Regions from separate parts of the Paenibacillus taichungensis genome, predicted to be linked through region 1. Evidence: predicted binding sites of a transcription regulator. Region 1 holds the regulator's gene; each other region holds the start of a gene.
The links. The regulator Rex, encoded in region 1, represses fermentation and respiration genes when NADH is low (regulators of the CRP and FNR family bind a similar motif). The targets are predictions, from matches to a motif close to TTGTGAAATATTTCACAA.

Region 1 (5,307 bases):
GCTTTGGCCATCAAGGTTTTACCTGTTCCTGGAGGGCCAGTAAGCAGGATACCTTTCAAAGGACGAATACCAAACTTCTGAATTTCTTCATGTCGAATGAGAAAATCAAGCGCTTCCCGCAATTCCTGCTTGGCACTCTCTTGACCCCCAATTTCTTCAAAAGTTAGCTTGGAAGGTCCTTTTTTCTTGCGTTTACGTTCCTGACCTGCGCCCACCGTAATTCCGCCACGCATTTGCATCATAAGCAGCAGAGCACCCACAAGCATTGCAGCGATCAGAATGGGAATCATGTTTACACCGATAAAAGCGAGAAAGATAATTAATACGGGTACAAATCCAATGGCAATTTCTTTCGTCCATTTAGGCATTAGGCCACACTCCTATCTGACCGGGCACACGCGGCAGAATGATAAACTTGCTGGCATCTCCATCTCTGAGACTGACATATACATTATTGTCATCCATGGCTGTATTTACCTTGATCCCATTTGTAGCCATTTTAGACAAGGTCGGTGTAATCTCGGTGTATTGCTTGTTCTCCATCGCTTGAGCTACGGTAAACATCGCGCTTCCCCACCAGCTCTCCAGCGCCTCGTTGGAATGATCCACGACATCCAACTTCAACGAACGAGTGCCAATCAAGGTCTGTCCTTCTTTGTGAATATATTGTACCAACCTGCCCAGATCAACATCCGGCTGCAGATCGAGTTTCAACTGTACATCATTGCGGTTAATAGTTAATTGAACATCATTGACTCCATCGTACTGGGTAACCATCTTTTCAATTGGGCTTTGCACAGCCACATGACGATACACAAACCAACCTCCAAACAACACAACGGCTGAAATGACGGCAGTCAGAGCAATAGGCAATACTTTTATTTTCAAGTGAGTTACCCCTCCTAAATTTTGGCCCATCCTGTAACTTGTAGGCAAGAATATAAATATGTGTACGTAATGTCCTGTGATGTGCCTAACAGGATTTATTTGTGTATGATGTATCCTTGAATACATATTTGAGTATATCACATCGTATATACAATATCTAAGGCGAAAATATGAATAAATTATTAATTTTAACTATTCAAATCCAAAATGATCAACAAAGTACGCCAAAGAACCGGACCAGTCGGGTTTCCGTCTGCCGGTTCTTTAATGTATTCTCTTCAGACATTAGTACGTCTGCTAATTCTAGCTGTTCGGTATCGTATAGACCAGGTCCACCTGTTCCCCGTTGCTGAAGCGGTAAAACCGATAATAGTTGTGCGTATCATCGTTGTAATACACTTGCCATACATAGATTCCATTCACAACGCCTGGCATGATTCGTTTGATCTCCCCGCCCGGAACTTCAGAGCTGAACCGATTTCGAATCTGAGCCTCATTCATGCCGTTCTTTAACAGTTCCCCGTGTACCGCATTGGTTCCCGTCACCGGTTTGTTATTCTCATCAAACTTCACCCACACCATGACATCCTGGTTATCCTTATTTTTGCCGATCAGGGTCCAGTATATGTTGTCTCCGCCGTCTTTCTGTCCCCAAACATACTTACGTAGCTCTTCGTGGGACGTAATCCCCAGCTGTTCCTGGGCCGCCTGTATGGCCAACGCCTCTTCCTTGCGCTGATCCTGGGTAACATAGACATAATAACGCTGAAGTCCAAACAGAATCAGAACCAGGAGCAGCAGCGAAATCCATATCCACTTCTTTTTTTTCTTCAAAAGCCGAACTTCCTTTCCCTATGACGATGCTGTCCTTGTAATTATCGGGCAAGCAAACTGTCAAATGCCAGCTGAGACTCACGCAGAATGCGCTCTTCATCCATCGTAAGACATTCGCCATGTTTAACCACTTGTTTACCATCCACCCACACATGCTCCACATCTTTGGCCGATGCCGAGTAGACCGTATGGGAAATCAGATCCGTATGCGGATAGAAATGGGCTTGTTCGATGTTCAACGCGATGAAGTCAGCCTTCATGCCAACTTGCAGAGCGCCTGTATTATTCAGGAATATGGATTTGGCACCATATGAAGTTCCAAGCAGAAGCGCTTCCCCTGCCGGCACTGCAGTAGGGTCACCAGATACACCTTTATGAATCAACGCAGCCAATCTCATCTCTTCAAACATATCCAGGTTATTGTTACTTGCTGGTCCATCTGTTCCCAGGGACACAGTCACGCCTGCTTTCAACAGATCAGGTACTCGTGCAACACCCGAAGCCAATTTCAGGTTACTACCTGGATTGTGGGAAACTGCTACATCATGCTTTGCGAGAATCTCGATCTCTTCATCATTCAGATGGACAGCATGTGCAACCAGAGACGGACGAGAGAAAAATCCTAGTTTCTCCAGATGTGCAACCGGACGCAGTCCGTAATCAGCCACGTTCTGGTCCACTTCGCGAAGCGTCTCAGACATATGCGTATGCAAAGGCAGATTCAGGTCATGAGCAACCTGTACCAGCTTCTCTATGTAATCTGGTGGGCAAGTGTAAGGGGCGTGTGGAGAGATTACGGTTGTAATTCTTCCGTCTGCCTGTCCATTCCATTGACGAGCAAATGCTGCGGACTCTTCCAGCTTACGCAGTTGTTCTTCTTCTGAGCAAAGTCCGATTACCCCACGTGCCAGAGCAGCCCGAACGCCGGATTGTTCCACCACTTTCGCCACCTGATCCATATGATCATACATATCCAGGAAAGCTGTTGTTCCGCCTTTCAACATTTCAAGAACGGATAGAGATGTACCCCAATATACGTCTTCAGACGTCATTTTGGCTTCCATTGGCCACATTTTCTCCTGCAACCATACTTGTAACGCGAGATCGTCTCCATGGCCTCTCAGAAGCGACATGGCCGCGTGACCATGCGTATTGATCAGACCCGGCAAGAAGAATAGTCCTTTTCCGTCCACCTTTGTCAGACTTTCGTCTCCTTCCGGCAATGTCTCACCAATATGCACAATCTTGTCATTCTCCACAACCATAAAACCTTGAACCACTTTCCAATTCGTACCCTCACTCACGGCAAATTTGCCGTTGTGAATGACCCATCTATTTGTCGTCATCTTCCTCGTCGTCCTTTCCATTCTCCAAGTAATAAGCCAGACTAAGCAAATCCGTCGTAAAATCGGCATGATGAATACGAATATGCGGCGGAGTCTTCAGAATCGTTGGCGCAAAATTCAGAATCGCTTCAATTCCTGACTCAATCAGTTGATCTGCAACATTTTGGGCTTCCGTATCCGGAACCGTGATAATACCTATACGAATGTTGTCTTTTTTGACCGAATCCGTTAATTCATTCATTGGTTGCACCGTCAAACTGTTGATTTGACTCCCAATCTTCGGACCGTAGGCATCAAATACAGCGACGATCTTCATGTTGTCTTTGAGATAGGCATTGTAATTAGACAAGGCATGTCCCAAATTACCTGCTCCGACAAGAGCTACATTGATCTGCTGGTCTATTTTTAAAATATGGCGGATTTTCTCAATGAGATATGAAACGTCATACCCGATCCCTTTACGACCAAAGTCACCGAAGTAAGCCAGGTCTTTACGAATCTGGGCAGGATTCAAATCCAGCCTCAGTCCCAGTTCTTGTGAAGAGACCGTATTGACTTCGCGCTGATGCAGTTCATTCAAATAACGCAAGTAAACAGGCAATCTACGCACCACGGCTTCCGAAATTTTATCTGATTTCATTCATTGCTCCCCCTTACAAAGGCCACGATAGATAGATGAAAAAGATGAGCACCCTGTCGAAAACGAGCAAAAAGATTACTGAGTTAAACAGGATGCTCGTTGTTATATAATGGATAATTGCTTTTATTCCTTTTAATTGCTTTACTCGCATATCCACGAAACAAAAATTATATTACTTAATTTTACCGCCAACCACTGGCGTCTTGCAATAATGGAAGCTACAGAGCGTATCTGTTTATTGTTGCTCTTCGGTCGGTCTCTCGAGCCATTCCGAAATACGAGGAACCATCTGTTCTGTGAGCATGTGCTCCATTTTAGGACCAGGTAATGAATATAAAAAGTACTTGCCATAATACGCTTCAATAACGCGTGTATCGTATACAATTACAATGCCTCTGTCTTTGCCTGTACGAACCAGTCTGCCAAATCCCTGTTTGAAACGGATGACGGCTTGTGGCACGGACAGCTTCATAAACGGGTTTTTCTTCTGCTGCTGCAAAAGCTCGCTCTTCGCTTCGACTAATGGATGATTCGGTGGCTGGAACGGCAGTCTGACAATCGCGAGACAAGTCAGAGCCTCTCCTGGAATGTCCACCCCTTCCCAGAAGCTGCTTGTGCCAAGAAGCACCGTTGCTTTTGCATCTTGGAAGCGGCGTGTAAGCTTGGAACGGCTGCCACTGTCCACCCCTTGCCCAAGCAAAGAAATATCATTGCCTGACAAGGCCTCCTTAAGTGGGTCATAGACCTGGCGCAGCATGCGATAGGAGGTGAACAACACCATCATACGTCCACGAGTGGCAATAGCCGTTTCCGCGAGGGAGTGCACGAGCATATCCACAAAGTGGGCATCGCCTACACTGCCCTTCACGCTTGGGAAATCACGCGGAATGACGAGCAGCGCCTGTTCTCGATAATTGAACGGTGACGGCAACATGGACGTTAACAAACGGTTATTCTCGGCAGCTTCCTGCAAACCCAGCTGTTCGATCATGAATTGAAATGATTTGTCAACGGAGAGCGTAGCCGATGTAAGCACAACGCTTTTCTTTTTATCAAAGAACATATCCTTCAATTGTGCACTGACATCGACAGGAACAGCATAGAGCTGAAGTGATTTACTGCGGAACTGGCCGCTGGCCTCCATCCAGTAAACGGTGTTGGCATCATCCATCCGCATGAAGAAACGCAGATTATCCTTAATCGTTGCCAAGTCCTTGAGCAGACCTGAGATATCCGTAATCAGACTATCGGACTGATAATCATCCTGATCTTCTTTCACTTCAAGCAGCAGCTTGTCGCCTTTACGAATCAAATCACCTAGAGTGACATAGATTTGGTTTTCAGCATCCTGCAATTCCTGCCATTTAGCTGGTTTTTGTGAAGGCTTCAGTCTAAGAGAGAATTGTCCTGTCTCGCCTGGAGAAGCATCGCTGCGTTCAGGCAGCAGGCCAAACAATGTATCACTTAGTCGATCCCACATCTCTTTGACTTCGACCGCAAGCGGGAACATCTGATCAATCATGGAGCCCCACTGTACCGAATTTTCGTGACCCGATAATTGAGAACGAAGCATCGGCAGTTGGCCATTACGGCTATCTT
Region 2 (5,307 bases), 2.5 Mb from region 1:
CCGAGAAGTACCGGAACCTCCCTTACATCGGGATTCTGAAACCGGAAGTTTACAGCAACTAATGCTTAAGCTAGTTCCAAGCCCATATCTGTTGGTGGCTTCTGTTGAGAAGCCATGTTGGGCTATGTTAAAATAATTAAAGTGTCTCGAGAGGAGGTAGGGGATGAATCGGTTCATCCGGAATTCTGCTTTTTATTTGATTCTTTTTTTAGTTGTGGTGGGGATAGTCCAGTTCGTCAGCAATGGCGGCGAAGCCACCGATAATCCTAGATATGATCAGTTGCGCGCGGCGATCAAGACCAATAATGTCTCTGAATTGACGGTTCAATTCAACGGTCAGACGTACCTCGTGACCGGTCAATACAGGAAGACGCCTGACGGAGCCAAATCAGAAAATTTCTCAACGTATATTCCTCCTACGGATGAGGCAATTAGTGAGCTTGTAGCTGCAAGCGAAACGAACAATTTCGAATATCATCAGGAACCTATGAAAGGTGACAGCATCTGGTTGACGTTGCTGACTTCCTTTATTCCTTTGATCATTATGTTCCTGCTGTTCTTCTTCCTGTTTAATCAGGCTCAAGGCGGCGGCGGTAAAGTAATGAACTTTGGTAAAAGCCGTGCTCGTCTCTACAACGAAGAGAAGAAACGGGTTACGTTTGAAGATGTTGCGGGTGCTGACGAAGAGAAACAGGAGCTTGTTGAAGTCGTGGACTTCCTCAAAGACCCTCGTAAATTCGCAGCAGTAGGTGCACGGATTCCTAAAGGCGTACTGCTTGTAGGTCCTCCGGGTACAGGTAAAACCTTGCTCGCTCGTGCTGTTGCCGGTGAAGCGGGTGTGCCATTCTTCAGTATTTCCGGTTCTGACTTCGTTGAAATGTTCGTCGGTGTCGGTGCATCTCGTGTACGTGACTTGTTTGAAAATGCGAAGAAAAACGCCCCATGTATCATCTTTATCGATGAGATTGATGCTGTAGGACGTCAGCGTGGTGCTGGTCTTGGTGGTGGTCACGACGAACGTGAACAAACACTCAACCAGTTGCTCGTTGAAATGGACGGATTCGGAGCCAATGAAGGTATTATCATCGTTGCTGCAACGAACCGTGCTGATATTCTGGACCCTGCCTTGCTGCGTCCAGGACGTTTTGACCGTCAAATCACGGTTGATCGCCCTGACGTGAGAGGTCGTGAAGCGGTTCTGAAAGTACACTCACGCAACAAACCACTCACCAAAGATGTGAAGCTGGACATTATTGCGAAGCGTACTACCGGATTCTCTGGTGCAGATTTGGAAAATCTCTTGAATGAAGCGGCATTGCTTGCGGCACGTCGTAATCGCAGAGATATCTCCATGCGTGAAGTAGACGAAGCGATTGACCGTGTCATTGTTGGTACGGAGAAGAAAAGCCGTGTTATCAGTGACCGTGAAAAACGTATTGTTGCTTATCACGAAGCAGGTCATACCATTGTAGGCTACTTCCTGGAACATGCCGATATGGTACATAAAGTTACCATTATTCCGCGCGGACGTGCGGGTGGATATGTAATCATGTTGCCAAAAGAAGATCGTATGCTTGTTACCAAGCAAGAATTGCTGGACAAAATTACTGGACTCCTTGGTGGCCGCGTTTCCGAAGAACTGTTTATCGGTGAAATCGGTACGGGTGCATACAGTGACTTCCAACAAGCGACGGGTATCGTCCGTAGCATGGTTATGGAGTACGGTATGAGCGAGAAGCTGGGACCTATGCAGTTCGGTAGTTCGCAGGGACAGGTATTCCTGGGTCGTGATATCGGTCACGAACAGAATTACTCAGATTCCATTGCTTACGAGATCGATCAGGAGATGCAACGCTTCATCAACGAATGCTATGAGAAGTGTAAAGACTTACTCGTTAAACATTCTAAAGAAGTGCATCTGATTGCGAACACGTTGCTGGAAGTGGAGACATTGGAAATGGATCAGATCAAGCAATTGATCGAGACAGGTGCCCTGACTCCAAAAGATGAGAACAGCAACGATGGAGAAGGTACGCCTAGCGAAGGCGGAGAAGCGATCATCGACAACATCGGTGATGTACGCGTCCGTATCCAAGGCAAAGATGAAACGCCTGAACCACCAGCCGGAGATATTCCTAACGAAGCTCCGAATCTGGACAAAGGAAACAGCAATGACCCGGATGATGGTGGAACGAAGCCAACGTCTTAATTTATAACACCATCTGTCTTATAGTGGCAGATGACAAGGAGAGCCTTCGGGCTCTCTTTTTTTATGTATTCCTTCAAATTGTATAGATAATGATAACCGGGAGCTATAGGGCGAACTACGTAGGAAATGGGTGGTTATGCCCTTGTTCTGGGGCGATTTCATTTATTGACAGAGTCGTGAACGTTGTGTACATTAGGTGTTAAACCGCTTGTGATTCGTTTCTCAAGCGAAAATAACGACTTGGATTTGCCATATGAAACAGCGTATAAGGCTGTCCCGATAAGGAGAGGATCACAGGTGGAAGCTCTGGCTTTAGAGCGCAAGGCTGAGATGAACCGGGAGCTGCGCGAGCGGCTGATGGAGTTGAAGAAGGAACGGAATGCCATTATTCTTGCCCATTATTATCAACGTGACGAGGTACAGGAAGTCGCTGATTTCCGGGGAGATTCGTTTTTGCTGGCTCAGAAGGCGGCACAAACCGATGCGGATGTTATCGTTTTCTGCGGAGTTCATTTTATGGGTGAAAGCGCTAAAATTCTTGCCCCTAACAAAACGGTTATCATCCCCGACGAGCGTGCAGGCTGCCCAATGGCGGACATGGTGAACGTTGAAGGCTTACGTAAATTGAAAGCACAGCACCCGAATGCCAAAGTTGTAACGTACATCAATTCCTCAGCTGAGATCAAGGCAGAGACCGACATCTGTTGTACATCGGCCAATGCTGTCAGAGTCATTCAATCTGTTGATTCCGATGAAATCATCTGGGTACCGGATAAAAATCTGGGACATTATGTGCAACAACATACAGACAAGAAAATGATTATCTGGGAAGGTTACTGCAATACCCATGATATGCTGACTGTCAAAGACGTGGTAGAGATGAGAGCGAAGCATCCAAATGCCGAGTTCGTTGTTCACCCGGAATGTCGTCCTGAGGTTGTAGAGATGGGTGATTTCGTAGGTAGCACAACCGCCATTCTGGAATATTGTAAGAATTCGTCCGCTAAAGAATTTATCGTAGGTACCGAGGACGGTACAGGATACCAACTGCGTCTCGATAGCCCGGACAAACAATTCCACTTTGCTACCAAGTTCCTCGTATGTCCGAACATGAAAGTCAATAACTTGAAAAAGCTGGTTAAATGCTTGGAAACGATGAAGCCGCAAATTTACGTGCCTCCAGCCGTTGCCGACAAAGCCAGAGAATCACTAGAGCGCATGTTACTGGTGAAGTAGCATGCGTTACTCTTGCTCCAAGACAGGTGAAATAACATGATACCGCAATATTTAGTGGATTTTGATCTGTCCGCGCTGCCGATGGTGGAGACGGATGTGCTGGTTATTGGTTCGGGCATTGCTGGTTTGTTTACTGCGATCAAGGCGAGTGAACAACGCAGTGTGTTGATGATCACGAAGAAGTCGTTACTGGAAAGTAACACCCGGTATGCGCAGGGGGGAATCGCTGCGGTTATCGCTGAGGATGATTCACCTGCCTACCATTTGCAGGATACACTTGTTGCAGGAGCGGGATTATGCCGCTCCGAAGCAGTAGAAGCATTGGTGAACGAGGGCCCGGATGGAGTAAAAGAACTGATTCGACTGGGTACTTTGTTTGATCTGGAGAACGGCGAGTTGGCGTTGACGCAGGAAGGTGCGCACAGCCACCGCCGTATTTTGCATGCCAATGGGGATGCAACGGGATATGAGATTGTGCGTGCACTGGCTGTACAGGCGAATGAACATCCGGGGATTAAAGTGTGGGATGAGCATTTTGTCATTGACCTGATTACAGAGCAGGGAGAATGTGTAGGTGCGCTAGTACAGAAGGCTGACGGTTCGCAAGTATTTGTGAAGGCAGAGGCAACCGTTCTCTGCTCTGGTGGGGCTGGACAGTTGTATCGATATACGACCAATCCGGAAGTGGCTACAGCAGATGGCGTGGCGATGGCCTATCGTGCCGGAGCAGTTGTCCGGGACATGGAGTTTATCCAATTCCACCCGACCTCCCTTTGTTATCCGGGAGCACCACGTTTCCTGGTGTCCGAGGCTGTACGTGGCGAAGGAGCTTATTTGCGCAATGTGAAAGGCGAGCGCTTCATGGAACGGTATCATGCACAACTTGAACTGGCACCACGGGATATCGTTGCGCGGGCCATTGTCAGTGAGATGGAATCGACAAACAGTACCTTTGTATATTTGGATATCACTCATGAACCAGCAGAGATGATTAAACATCGGTTTCCTACCATTTATGAGACCTGTATGCGATACGGACTGGATATGACCACAGACTGGATTCCAGTTGCTCCTGCTGCACATTACATGATGGGCGGAGTGAAGACGGATCTCAGTGGGGAGAGCAGCATTAGCCGGTTATTTGCCTGTGGTGAGGTATCTTCTACTGGAGTACACGGAGCCAATCGTCTGGCGAGCAACTCTCTGTCTGAAGCAATCGTATTTGGCCGGAGAATCGTGGATCGAATTCAATCCCTTCCTCCGCTTGCTTCACTCCAGACAAAGGTTTCCACATTAACAAGTATTCGCAGGATCATAAAGGAAGAGCAGAAGCCGGTGTCCGAAAGACGTTTGCGTCTGCAAAAAATGATGGTGCGTCAAGTGGGGCTGCGCCGGAATGGCGCTAACCTGCAAGCAGCAATAGAGAAACTGCAACATGAACTGCAATTTTTTGATCAGAAGTTTACTCACAAAGAAGAGATGGAATATGCCAACCTTTTGACCTGTGCCTGGTTGGTTACCACTGGAGCATTACACCGCGAGGAAAGTCGGGGAGCACACTACCGTGAGGATTTCCCGCAGCGTGACGATGCCGTATGGCAGAAGCATAGTCTGCAGCAGCGAGAACAAGCGATTGTGGAGGAATTGATGTCATGATACTGAACGGATATAATGAAGGACTCATCGAATCAATTAAAAACTGGCTTCGTGAGGATGTTGGTGCAGGGGATGTCACAACAACTGTGACGATTCCCGCCGGCAGTCAGTCCAAGGCCGTGATACATGCCAAAGACAATGGAATCATTGCAGGAATTACGGTAGCAGAACTCGTGTTTCAGGTAGTGGATCCTGGCCTTGCGTTC
Region 3 (5,307 bases), 190 kb from region 1:
ATGGCACCGTGTGTAGATGGCGAATTCACGATAATCCGTCCGGTTTGCAGACGCTCTGCGAATTTGCCAATGACTTCTTCGTTCGTCGAATGAATAACAGAGGAGTGACCCATGCCGCCAAAAGCAACCACTTCTGCTGCACGCTCAATCCCTTCAGCTGCCGTTTTCACTTTGTAACAAGCCAGTACCGGGCTTAGTTTTTCAGCCGACAACGGGAATTTTGTACCTACCCCTTCAATCTCGGCTACGAGAATTTTGGTGTTAGCAGGGACCTCGATACCGCACATTTGCGCAATGCTGACTGCAGATTGACCAACTATCGCCGGGTTCACCGCACATTTCTCAGCATTAATCGCACCTGCGGTCAGTTTCGCAGCCTCATCCTTGTTGACGAAGTAACAGCCGTTCGCGATCATTTTCTTTTTCACCTGATCAAAGATCGGTTCTTCGATGATGACTGCTTGCTCGGAAGCACAGATCATGCCGTTATCAAACGATTTGGACAAAATCAGATCCGTTACCGCTTGATTGATATCTGCGCTTTTCTCAATAAAGCAAGGTACGTTCCCTGGCCCTACGCCCAGTGCCGGTTTACCACAGCTGTATGCCGCCCGTACCATGCCTGACCCGCCTGTTGCCAGAATGAGCGCCACATCGTTATGATTCATCAGCGCGTTTGTACGATCCATTGAAGGATCATCTATCCACTGGATACAATCCGCTGGAGCACCATGCTTCACTGCAGCATCTCGCAAAATTTTGGCAGCTTCCCGGCTACAGTTCTGTGCAGATGGGTGGAAACCGAAGATGATCGGGTTACGCGTTTTGATGGAAATCAGTGCTTTGAACATTGTGGTGGATGTCGGATTCGTTACCGGGGTAATCCCCATGATAATGCCGACAGGCTCCGCAATTTTCTGGAAACTTTCGTACTCATTATCTTCAATAACCCCTACTGTTTTGTCATATTTGATGCTATGATATACATACTCTGTTGCAAATATATTTTTGGTGATTTTATCCTCATACACACCCCGGCCTGTTTCTTCCACGGCCATCTTGGCGAGCATCATATGTTTGTCGAGACCTGCCAGCGCCATCGCTTGCACGATGCGGTCAATCTGTTTCTGATCCATGGACATGAATGCTGCATGTGCTTTATTCGCTTTGTCAATTAACGTTTGAATATACTGACCTGCTGTCGGTTCTTTTACTGGGGCGACTTCGTTCTTTACAGCCATCTCCCTCATCCTCCTAAAGGTTCGTATTGGTTTGTCTCTCTTCTTTACATTCACATCGTATCATGGGGAAAGAGTTAATTATGTGATTTTTTTCACAAAGTATAACAAATTTAATTTAAGTTTTTTAGTGTCCCTCACTTAGCCATTTACACTTCCTATTTAAACTATAGGGCTGTCAGATTCATCCTCCCCTTCAGAAAGTGAATTTAATCACAATGTTTGAAATTTCGCCATTTTTGCCCCCTTTCCACGCCCCTCAAACGGCAAGATAAGGTATATACTGAACTTAAAAATTGAACCACCGCAATTTGTACCGTCCTTCCCGGCCGAGAGATGACCCTGATCAGGACGGCAACGGTTTGCGGCGAACCACGGGGGCCAGTCCAAGCTGCAGAAGGCCGTCCGATGGACACAAAGGGGAGATAGACTTATGAGAGAACAACTGAGTGTACTGGAAAAACGCGGAAATACCAACTGTTTCTCGGAAGCGAATTTCAACCATCTGCTCGTAACGATGAAGGACAGAACCTATCCGGAAGGAACCCATCTGTATTGGGAAGGAGATGTCTCTGACAAACTTTATTATATGAAACGGGGCCGTGCTCAGATCACCAAATCCACGGATGAAGGCAAGGAACTGATTATGTACATGTATCAATCCGGTGATATGATTGGGCAGGCTGATCCGTTCTTCGGATCGAAACACAGCTTTTCGGCGGAAGTGCTGGAGGATAGTGAGATCGGTGTACTGGAGCATAAAGACCTGGAGATGCTGATCTGCCAACACTGTGACTTTGCGATCGACTTTATGAAATGGATGGGTATCCATCACCGGTTAACCCAAACCAAATTCCGTGATCTGATGTTATATGGGAAACCAGGTGCACTCTGCTCCACGCTAATTCGATTGTCCAATTCCTACGGCGAACCCCATGGAGAGCATGTCATGATTCATAAAAAAATAACGCACACGGATCTGTCCAATATGATTGGAGCGACCCGTGAAAGTGTCAACCGTATGTTAAGCGATCTGCGTAAAAAAGACGCCATTGAATACGACAACGGCATGATTGTCATCAAGGATCTGCACATGCTCCAGGGCATCTGTCACTGTGAATTGTGTCCTAACGAGATTTGCCGAATTTGATTTGACGCTTTCCCCATCTTGTAAACATTTGATACGCAAATGAAAAAAGCCCATCTTCTATAACGAAGATTGGGCTTTTGTTATACTTAAGATACAGTAGTCAACTCAAGCTTTACTGCATCACGTGGATTCAATTTCATGTCCAAACCGTTTTCCATCAGTTCCTTATCATTCACCATGATCATCCAGCGTTGGTTCATCCGGGGAATTACATTTTCAACGGAAACGACGAACTTGTTGTTTTCCGACATTCTTACAATCCCACTGGACTTCAATACATCACGCACAGTACATTCCTGAACATACACCCCGGCATATTGACGATTGAGATTTGGCATAATATTTCCACCGCTCACCTTGAGTAATGTTGTTTGGTAAACAACATCGTCTCCCCCACTGTCAGCGGCTTTTACATATATGATCACTTCATCTTTGACATGAAGTTCCATGTCCCAATTTTCCGGGTCAATATCCTTGCCATTCAGTTTGACTGCCCAGCTAAGTGAGGAGTCCAGAGAAACTTCCCCCACGGATTGGATCCGCTTTCCATCTGCTGTAAAATCGACAAGTCCACTGTTCAACAGTGCTTTCTTGAGCGTCAGACCTTCACTAAAATCTCTCTTAATGGACTTCGTTGCGTCAGGCAAAAAAGTGCTGCCATCCACTGCCACAGTGATCGTATTCTGCGATTCGGTCTCTTTAACGATTGGCTGTTCGGAAGGCTGTGTCTCGCTACAACCGGCTAATATAACCAGAATAAGCAGACATATACCTATGTAACCGGGGATTCTCTTCTTCATGTAGGTAACACCACCCTGCGTAAAATCATTCACCCTGTTGTCCATAACCTCTATTATGGCACAAAATTCATGCAAAAAAAGTGTCAATGCCGTTACTTTTCATCCAGTAGCGTCCATAACTGGTTTGTACAGCACAAAGAGCCTGCAAGCAGGCCCTTTGGCTCCTAATTATCTTTAAGGTCTATTGAATAACATGGTTACTGGACACAAGCCTGCATGTAGGTACGGCCCCCGTCTCCATCCTTCAGATACGGATTGAGCCCAAAGAACTGTTCCTCCGACACATAAACACCTGTCAGCAAACGCCCTTCAAGTAATCCACCGTCCACCTGTACACAGAACGAAGGTGCATCCACATATTCCTGATAGAACGGAATCTGACCATATGAATGGTGTACCTTGGATACCTTGCCCTGCTCATGCAGCGGCCGTTCGGAGAAATAGGTAGGTACAATATAACGGGCAATCACATCCAGCTCCTGTACAGTGTAGAAGGTGTCATCACCCAGCCAAGGCGCGAACAGGCGGATCTTCTCATATTGTGACCATACAATCGCCTGAATCAGCATCTCCGCTTGAACAAAACGACCTTCGCCCACATCCAGATACACACGTTCTTCATGAAAGTTGGCTTCAGTCTGTGCTCCGATGGAATCGGGTTGTCTCAGTTCACATCCGATACATTTCCAGCCTCTTGCTGTCTGAATCCATTTTTGCAGTACCGCCGGAGCCGTTACCTGACCATTGCTATTCGTGGAATGAGTCTTCTCTCCTGCAACATCATCCTTAACCGACGCGGAATATGAAGTTCGTTTAAATAGCTCCGCAGCTTTTTTGTAGATTAGATGTACCTGGATGGATGCGCTCTCAAGTTCTGCAATATCTTGCTTGCCGTAGCGTACTTCACGGGATAAGCTTTCTTCTCTCATGACAAGTGGCCTCCTCGCTCCGGCCGCCTGCGGCCATTTTATTTACAATTATACTACAACTCGCGACAACATGTGCAGGACCGTGAAGACAAAAACTCCTGATTTCCACTGGAAACCAAGAGCCTTTATCCCAACAGTTCACTTAGTTTGAGCCGGGGAAGCTGTTACTACTCAACCCACTGCTCTGCCCAGTCTTGAATTTGATTCATAACAGGCTGTAGCGCCTTGCCTTTCTCTGTCAGTTCATATTCAATACGAACTGGCGTCTCCGGATAGACATGACGGATCAGAATTCCTTCGCTTTCCAGATCTTTCATCCGTTCTGACAACATCTTATCACTCATGGATGGTATCAGGTTGGAGATATCCTTGAATCGCTTCGAACCACTCATCAACGTTTGAATAATCAGACCGTTCCAGCGCTTACCCAGAAAAGAAAACGCCGTCTCAAAGCGCGGACACATCCGCAAATCTTGGCCTTCCACATTAATCACCTCTTTAGAGATCACTCAACTTACGTTTAGTTAGTATATTTCATAATAACATATTTAAGTCTCAAAGAAAACGTCTGCCGCTAAAAAGTTAAAATTTTAGAGCATAACTCAACTTCGATGATACAACTCAGTATACATCACATGGGACAACGGAACCATGGGAAAATATCGTCTAACTCCCATGTAGCTATCTTACCCAAAAAGAACCCCGCTGCCACAGTCATACTTGACTTGGAGAAGGGTTCTCTGGTTTATCGTTTATTTTATGCGTTCATACAGCCAATTTGCAGCTTAAACCAGCACGTTACCAAGTGATCTCACAGGCTCGCTGAAGCCAAATTCAGGCTTAACGTTGCGCGTAGGATATGCCCACTTCACTCCATTGCTGATCACTTTTAAAATTTCCGGATTATAGAAGGTCGGATAAGTTTCATGACCTGGACGGAAATAGAAGATTTTACCTGAACCGCGGAGGAACGTACATCCGCTCCGGAATACCTCTCCGCCTTGGAAGTTGCTTACAAACACCAGCTCATCCGGTACTGGAATATCGAAGAATTCCCCGTACATTTCTTCTTTTTCCAGAATTATCTTGCTGTTGATGCCCTCGGCAATCGGATGGGATGGATTCACACACCAGATAATCTCCTGCTCATTGGCTTCACGCCATTTCAGATCACAACTTGTGCCCATCAG
Region 4 (5,307 bases), 190 kb from region 1:
TTCTTCCAACGTAACCGCTGTGAACTTAATCAACGTGAAAAGGGTGGCTCGCCGTACCGTGAATATGCAGTGGTTCAAAGTGCCGAACAAAGTCTACTTCGAAAAAGGTGCAACACAGTATCTTGCCAAAATGCCGGACATCACACGCGTAGCCATTATTACCGATGCGATGATGGTCAAACTCGGTTATGTGGAAAAAGTAGAGCACTATCTGCGTCAACGTCAAATGCCAGTAGCTATTGAAGTGTTCTCTGATGTCGAACCCGATCCATCGACAACAACGGTAGATCGCGGTACAGAAATGATGCGCCGCTTCCAGCCAGACTGCATTATCGCACTCGGTGGGGGATCACCGATGGATGCTGCCAAAGCGATGTGGCTGTTCTATGAATATCCTGACACAGACTTTAACGACTTGAAGCAAAAATTCATGGATATCCGCAAACGGATCTACAAATATCCACGTCTCGGCGTGAAAGCGAAATTCGTAGCGATTCCGACAACTTCGGGCACAGGTTCGGAAGTAACATCGTTCGCGGTTATTACAGATAAAAATCAAGGAAATACCAAATATCCGCTGGCAGATTACGAGTTGACACCAGACGTGGCGATCGTGGATCCTGAGTTTGTATATACTCTGCCTAAAACGGCTGTCGCAGACACAGGTATGGACGTACTGACGCATGCGATCGAAGCGTATGTCTCCGTTATGGCGAATGATTACACGGATGGACTCGCGATCAAAGCGATTCAACTGGTATTCCAATACCTCGAGCAATCGGCGCTGCAAGGTGACAAATTGGCTCGTGAGAAAATGCATAACGCTTCGACGATTGCCGGTATGGCTTTTGCCAACGCATTCCTGGGCATTAACCACAGCTTGGCGCACAAATGGGGCGGTCAGTACCACACTGCACATGGACGTACCAATGCGATCCTGATGCCGCACGTCATTCGCTACAATGCGAAAAAACCGACGAAGTTTGCATCGTTCCCGAAATATTCGCACTTTGTGGCAGATGAGCGTTATGCCGAAATTGCCCGCATTCTGGGATTGCCTGCACGTACAACAGAAGAAGGGGTGACCAGCCTCATCAATGCCATTCGCAAACTGAATAAAACATTGGGTATTGAAGAGTCGTTCCAAGAAATCGGATTCGATGCCAAAGACTTTGAGGCACATGTCGATTATCTGGCAGACCGCGCATTCGAGGACCAATGTACAACAGCCAATCCAAAACTGCCGCTGGTGACTGAACTGGCAGATGTGTACCGCAACGCTTTCTACGGCAAGTTTGAATAACAACTAAAGCAGCAGTATGATTCAGGCATATAGTCAGGGTTCCCCGTAAGGGGAGCCCCGATTGCCGTCTTTCCTGTAAAAAAAGGTATAACGTAATCCTTGCAGTTGTCTTTTTTAAAAGAGGTTACACGGAATCCGTGATGTTACTTTTTGAACCAGGTATTCACACCATAACGAAGAGGGAAGAAAGAACTGAAGAAGCGAAGCGCTCGCCTTTATCCCCGTATTTTACCCTTAAAAAATAGAATCAATAAAATTCGGGGGTAACAGCGATCGGAAGTTGTTCTGTCCGCGCAGTGGCTAAGTGTGAATTTGCAGGGTTCACCATGACACAGCACAGGTGGAGTGAGGATGGTCACAAACTTTGTGATAAAAATCACAGATGATGAAAGAACGAAGTCGTATACTGAAAATGTAAGAAAAACATTCATCCGCGGTTCCGGTTCCCAAGTAGAGAGAACATGTTCCGGCTTACATGTGAAAAATATCACATTAATCGCGGCTCTGGGCACAGATGAGACGAGTGAAGCATCCTGTCATGTGTCCGGAAATCCAAATTTGTGGAGGGATTACTATGTCGGTGATCGAAAAAGATGTCAAACAACAAACAGGTTGGAGAAACTTTACCAAAGGAACATGGACGAAATCCGTAGATGTGAATGATTTTCTAGTACGCAACTTATCACCTTACTATGGCGACGAAGCATTTCTTGCAGGTGCAACTCAGAATACAAAAGAGTTATGGGATATCGTATCCGATCTGACCAAAAAAGAGCGCGATAATGGCGGGGTACTCGATGTTGACGTAAACACGCCAGCAACGATTGTTTCTCACCAACCCGGTTATCTGGATAAATCCAAAGAGCAGATTGTTGGTGTTCAAACGGATGCTCCATTCAAACGTTCCATTCAGCCATTCGGTGGAATTCGCATGATGATTGATGCTTGTGAAGCTTATGGTTTTGAAATGCCTCAAGGCGTCATTGATATATTTACGAACATCCGCAAAACACATAATCAGGGCGTATTTGATGCTTATACATCCGAAATGCGTGCAGCACGTAAAGCAGGGATTATTACCGGTCTGCCTGATGCTTACGGCCGTGGCCGGATCATCGGTGACTATCGCCGGGTAGCTCTGTATGGCGTGGACTTCCTGATTCGAAATAAAAAAGGTGAGCTGAATGCGCTTGAAGTCGATGTGATTGATGAAGATGTCATTCGCCTGCGTGAAGAACTGTCTGAGCAGATTCGTGCATTGCAAGAATTGAAACAACTGGGTGAAATGCATGGTTTCGATATTTCGTTGCCAGCCACAACCGCAAAAGAAGCGTTCCAATGGCTCTACTTCGGTTACCTGGCTGCGATCAAAGAGCAAAATGGTGCGGCAATGTCGCTCGGACGTGTTTCTTCGTTCCTTGATATTTACATTGAACGTGATTTGCAAGAAGGCTTGCTAACTGAAGAACAGGCTCAAGAACTGGTTGACCATTTTGTTATGAAACTGCGGATCGTCAAATTCCTGCGTACGCCAGATTATAATGAATTGTTCAGTGGAGACCCAACATGGGTAACTGAATCCATCGGTGGCATGTCCGTAAATGGAGAAACCCGTGTTACGAAAAACAGCTTCCGTTTCCTGCACACCCTGAACAACCTTGGCCCTGCACCTGAGCCGAACCTGACTGTACTTTGGTCCACAAAGCTTCCGGAGGCTTTCAAACAATACTGTACGAAAGTATCCATCGAAACGAGCTCCATCCAGTATGAAAATGATGATCTGATGCGTCCGATCTACGGAGACGATTATGGTATTGCTTGCTGCGTATCTGCGATGAAAATCGGGAAACAAATGCAGTTCTTCGGCGCTCGTGCGAACCTGGCAAAAGCATTGCTGTATGCAATCAACGGCGGTCGTGATGAGAAATCGGGAGCACAAGTTGGACCTGAATATCCGGCGATCACAAGCGAAGTGCTGGAGTACAATGAAGTTATGAAACGTTTCAAACCGATGATGGAATGGCTCGCCAAACTGTATATGAACTCACTCAACGTCATTCACTACATGCATGACAAATACAGCTATGAGCGTATTGAAATGGCCCTACATGACCGTGACATTGTACGTACGATGGCTTGTGGTATTGCTGGTCTCTCGGTTGCAGCAGACTCTCTGAGTGCCATCAAGTATGCGAAAGTCAAACCGATCCGCAACGAACAAGGCATCGCAATTGATTTTGAAATTGAAGGCGACTTCCCTTGTTACGGTAACAATGAAGACAGTGTCGATAGCATTGCAGTTGAACTGGTGGAAAGCTTCATGGGCATGATTCGCAAACACAAAGCGTATCGTAATGCGATCCCAACACAGTCTGTACTGACGATCACATCGAACGTAGTGTATGGCAAAAAAACAGGTACAACACCTGATGGCCGTAAAGCAGGCGAACCGTTTGCTCCAGGGGCGAACCCAATGCATGGTCGGGATAAAAAAGGTGCACTGGCATCCCTTGGCTCAGTAGCCAAACTGCCGTACGAACACAGCCTTGACGGGATCTCTAACACATTCTCCATCGTGCCTAAAGCACTCGGAAAAGAGTCAGACACACGTAAATCCAATCTGGTTGCCATGATGGACGGTTATTTTGGTCAAGGGGCACACCATCTGAACGTGAACGTATTTGATCGCCAGCAGTTGATTGACGCGATGGATCACCCGGAAAACTATCCGCAGTTGACTGTACGGGTATCCGGTTACGCGGTTAACTTCATCAAACTGACACGTGAGCAACAACTCGATGTCATTAACCGGACCTTCCACGGTTCGATGTAACACGGGCTTAACTTAACAGTTCATAGGAGATAGGAGTAGAACCTCCATATTAAACGCACAGCGGATGCGATACAGAAAGGAAGAGGCAGCATGGTTAATGGACATATTCATTCACTCGAAACTTTCGGGACGGTTGACGGCCCAGGCATCCGCTTCGTGCTTTTTATGCAGGGATGTCTGCTCAAATGCCAGTATTGTCACAATCCGGATACATGGGCACTGGATGGTGGCAGGGAAATGAGTGTGGAGGAGGTACTGGCTGAAATCGAGCCATACCTGTCCTACTATCGCAGTTCCGGCGGAGGACTTACGGTATCCGGCGGGGAGCCAACATTACAGGCTCATTTTGTAGCCGAAGTTTTCAAAGAAGCGAAACGCCGCTGGGGATTGCATACTACGCTGGACAGCAACGGTTTCAATGAACCGGATCGGATTCATGATTTGTTAGATAACACGGACCTGGTTTTGTTGGATCTGAAGCACATTAATGATGAGAAACATATCAAGCTGACAGGTAAATCCAACGAGAGAACATTGCGCACCGCACAATGGTTATCGGACAATGGACGAAAAATGTGGATTCGCCACGTGTATGTGCCAGGGATTCACAATGAGGAAGAAGACTTGCTTAATCTGGGGCGGTTTATTGGAACGCTAAATGGAGTCGAGAAGTTCGAAATCCTGCCTTATCATCAGATGGGTATTTACAAATGGCAGGCGCTGGGGAAAGCCTATCCGCTTGACGGTGTTCCTTCTCCGAGTGATGAGGAAGTAGAACGAGCGTATCGTTTGATTGAACAAGGTCGTACGGAAACAGCTGGCGTGGCTTGTTCCAATAAGTAAATATTTATATATAGATCTACCAACCAAGCAGTCTTTGCGAACATGTTTCGCAGGGGCTGTTTTTTTACTGTTATCAATTGTAAATGCAAGATTATTTGTCCAGTGAAGGATTTTATCCCTCTATTGATGAATTGTCATCCTTACGATGTAAGCTACAACTTTTTATAATCAGAGTGTAAAGCCAAATGCTCAATATCTTGAGGGGGGTCATACGAATGAAAAAAGGAATGACATTACTGCTTTCATTATTGCTTATCGCATCATGGACATTGGCAGGTTGTTCGAGCTCAACTAACGAGCCACAACAGGGAGCAGGCAATACGCCTGC

Region 2: a site for Rex is predicted at 2,418-2,435, ahead of nadA (quinolinate synthase NadA). Genes of this name have one in related genera too.
Region 3: a site for Rex is predicted at 1,322-1,339, ahead of adhE (bifunctional acetaldehyde-CoA/alcohol dehydrogenase). Genes of this name have one in related genera too.
Region 4: a site for Rex is predicted at 1,779-1,796, ahead of pflB (formate C-acetyltransferase). Genes of this name have one in related genera too.

Annotation. Positions count from the first base shown of each region.
Region 1 is NZ_CP194720.1:1,572,948-1,578,254, reverse strand. Features, by position in the region: gene ACR1R9_RS07335 (AAA family ATPase) at 1-368, opposite strand, end outside; gene ACR1R9_RS07330 (hypothetical protein) at 361-888, opposite strand; gene ACR1R9_RS07325 (DUF5590 domain-containing protein) at 1,192-1,722, opposite strand; gene ACR1R9_RS07320 (amidohydrolase) at 1,764-3,068, opposite strand; gene ACR1R9_RS07315 (redox-sensing transcriptional repressor Rex) at 3,055-3,708, opposite strand; gene dinG (ATP-dependent DNA helicase DinG) at 3,944-5,307, opposite strand, start outside.
Region 2 is NZ_CP194720.1:5,970,290-5,975,596, reverse strand. Features, by position in the region: gene hpt (hypoxanthine phosphoribosyltransferase) at 1-62, shown strand, start outside; gene ftsH (ATP-dependent zinc metalloprotease FtsH) at 164-2,209, shown strand; gene nadA (quinolinate synthase NadA) at 2,507-3,445, shown strand; gene nadB (L-aspartate oxidase) at 3,482-5,101, shown strand; gene nadC (carboxylating nicotinate-nucleotide diphosphorylase) at 5,098-5,307, shown strand, end outside.
Region 3 is NZ_CP194720.1:1,381,429-1,386,735, reverse strand. Features, by position in the region: gene adhE (bifunctional acetaldehyde-CoA/alcohol dehydrogenase) at 1-1,241, opposite strand, end outside; gene ACR1R9_RS06365 (Crp/Fnr family transcriptional regulator) at 1,672-2,388, shown strand; gene ACR1R9_RS06360 (hypothetical protein) at 2,475-3,188, opposite strand; gene ACR1R9_RS06355 (hypothetical protein) at 3,386-4,117, opposite strand; gene ACR1R9_RS06350 (winged helix-turn-helix transcriptional regulator) at 4,285-4,581, opposite strand; gene ACR1R9_RS06345 (ThuA domain-containing protein) at 4,903-5,307, opposite strand, start outside.
Region 4 is NZ_CP194720.1:1,386,805-1,392,111, forward strand. Features, by position in the region: gene adhE (bifunctional acetaldehyde-CoA/alcohol dehydrogenase) at 1-1,303, shown strand, start outside; gene pflB (formate C-acetyltransferase) at 1,878-4,136, shown strand; gene pflA (pyruvate formate-lyase-activating protein) at 4,227-4,979, shown strand; gene ACR1R9_RS06385 (extracellular solute-binding protein) at 5,195-5,307, shown strand, end outside.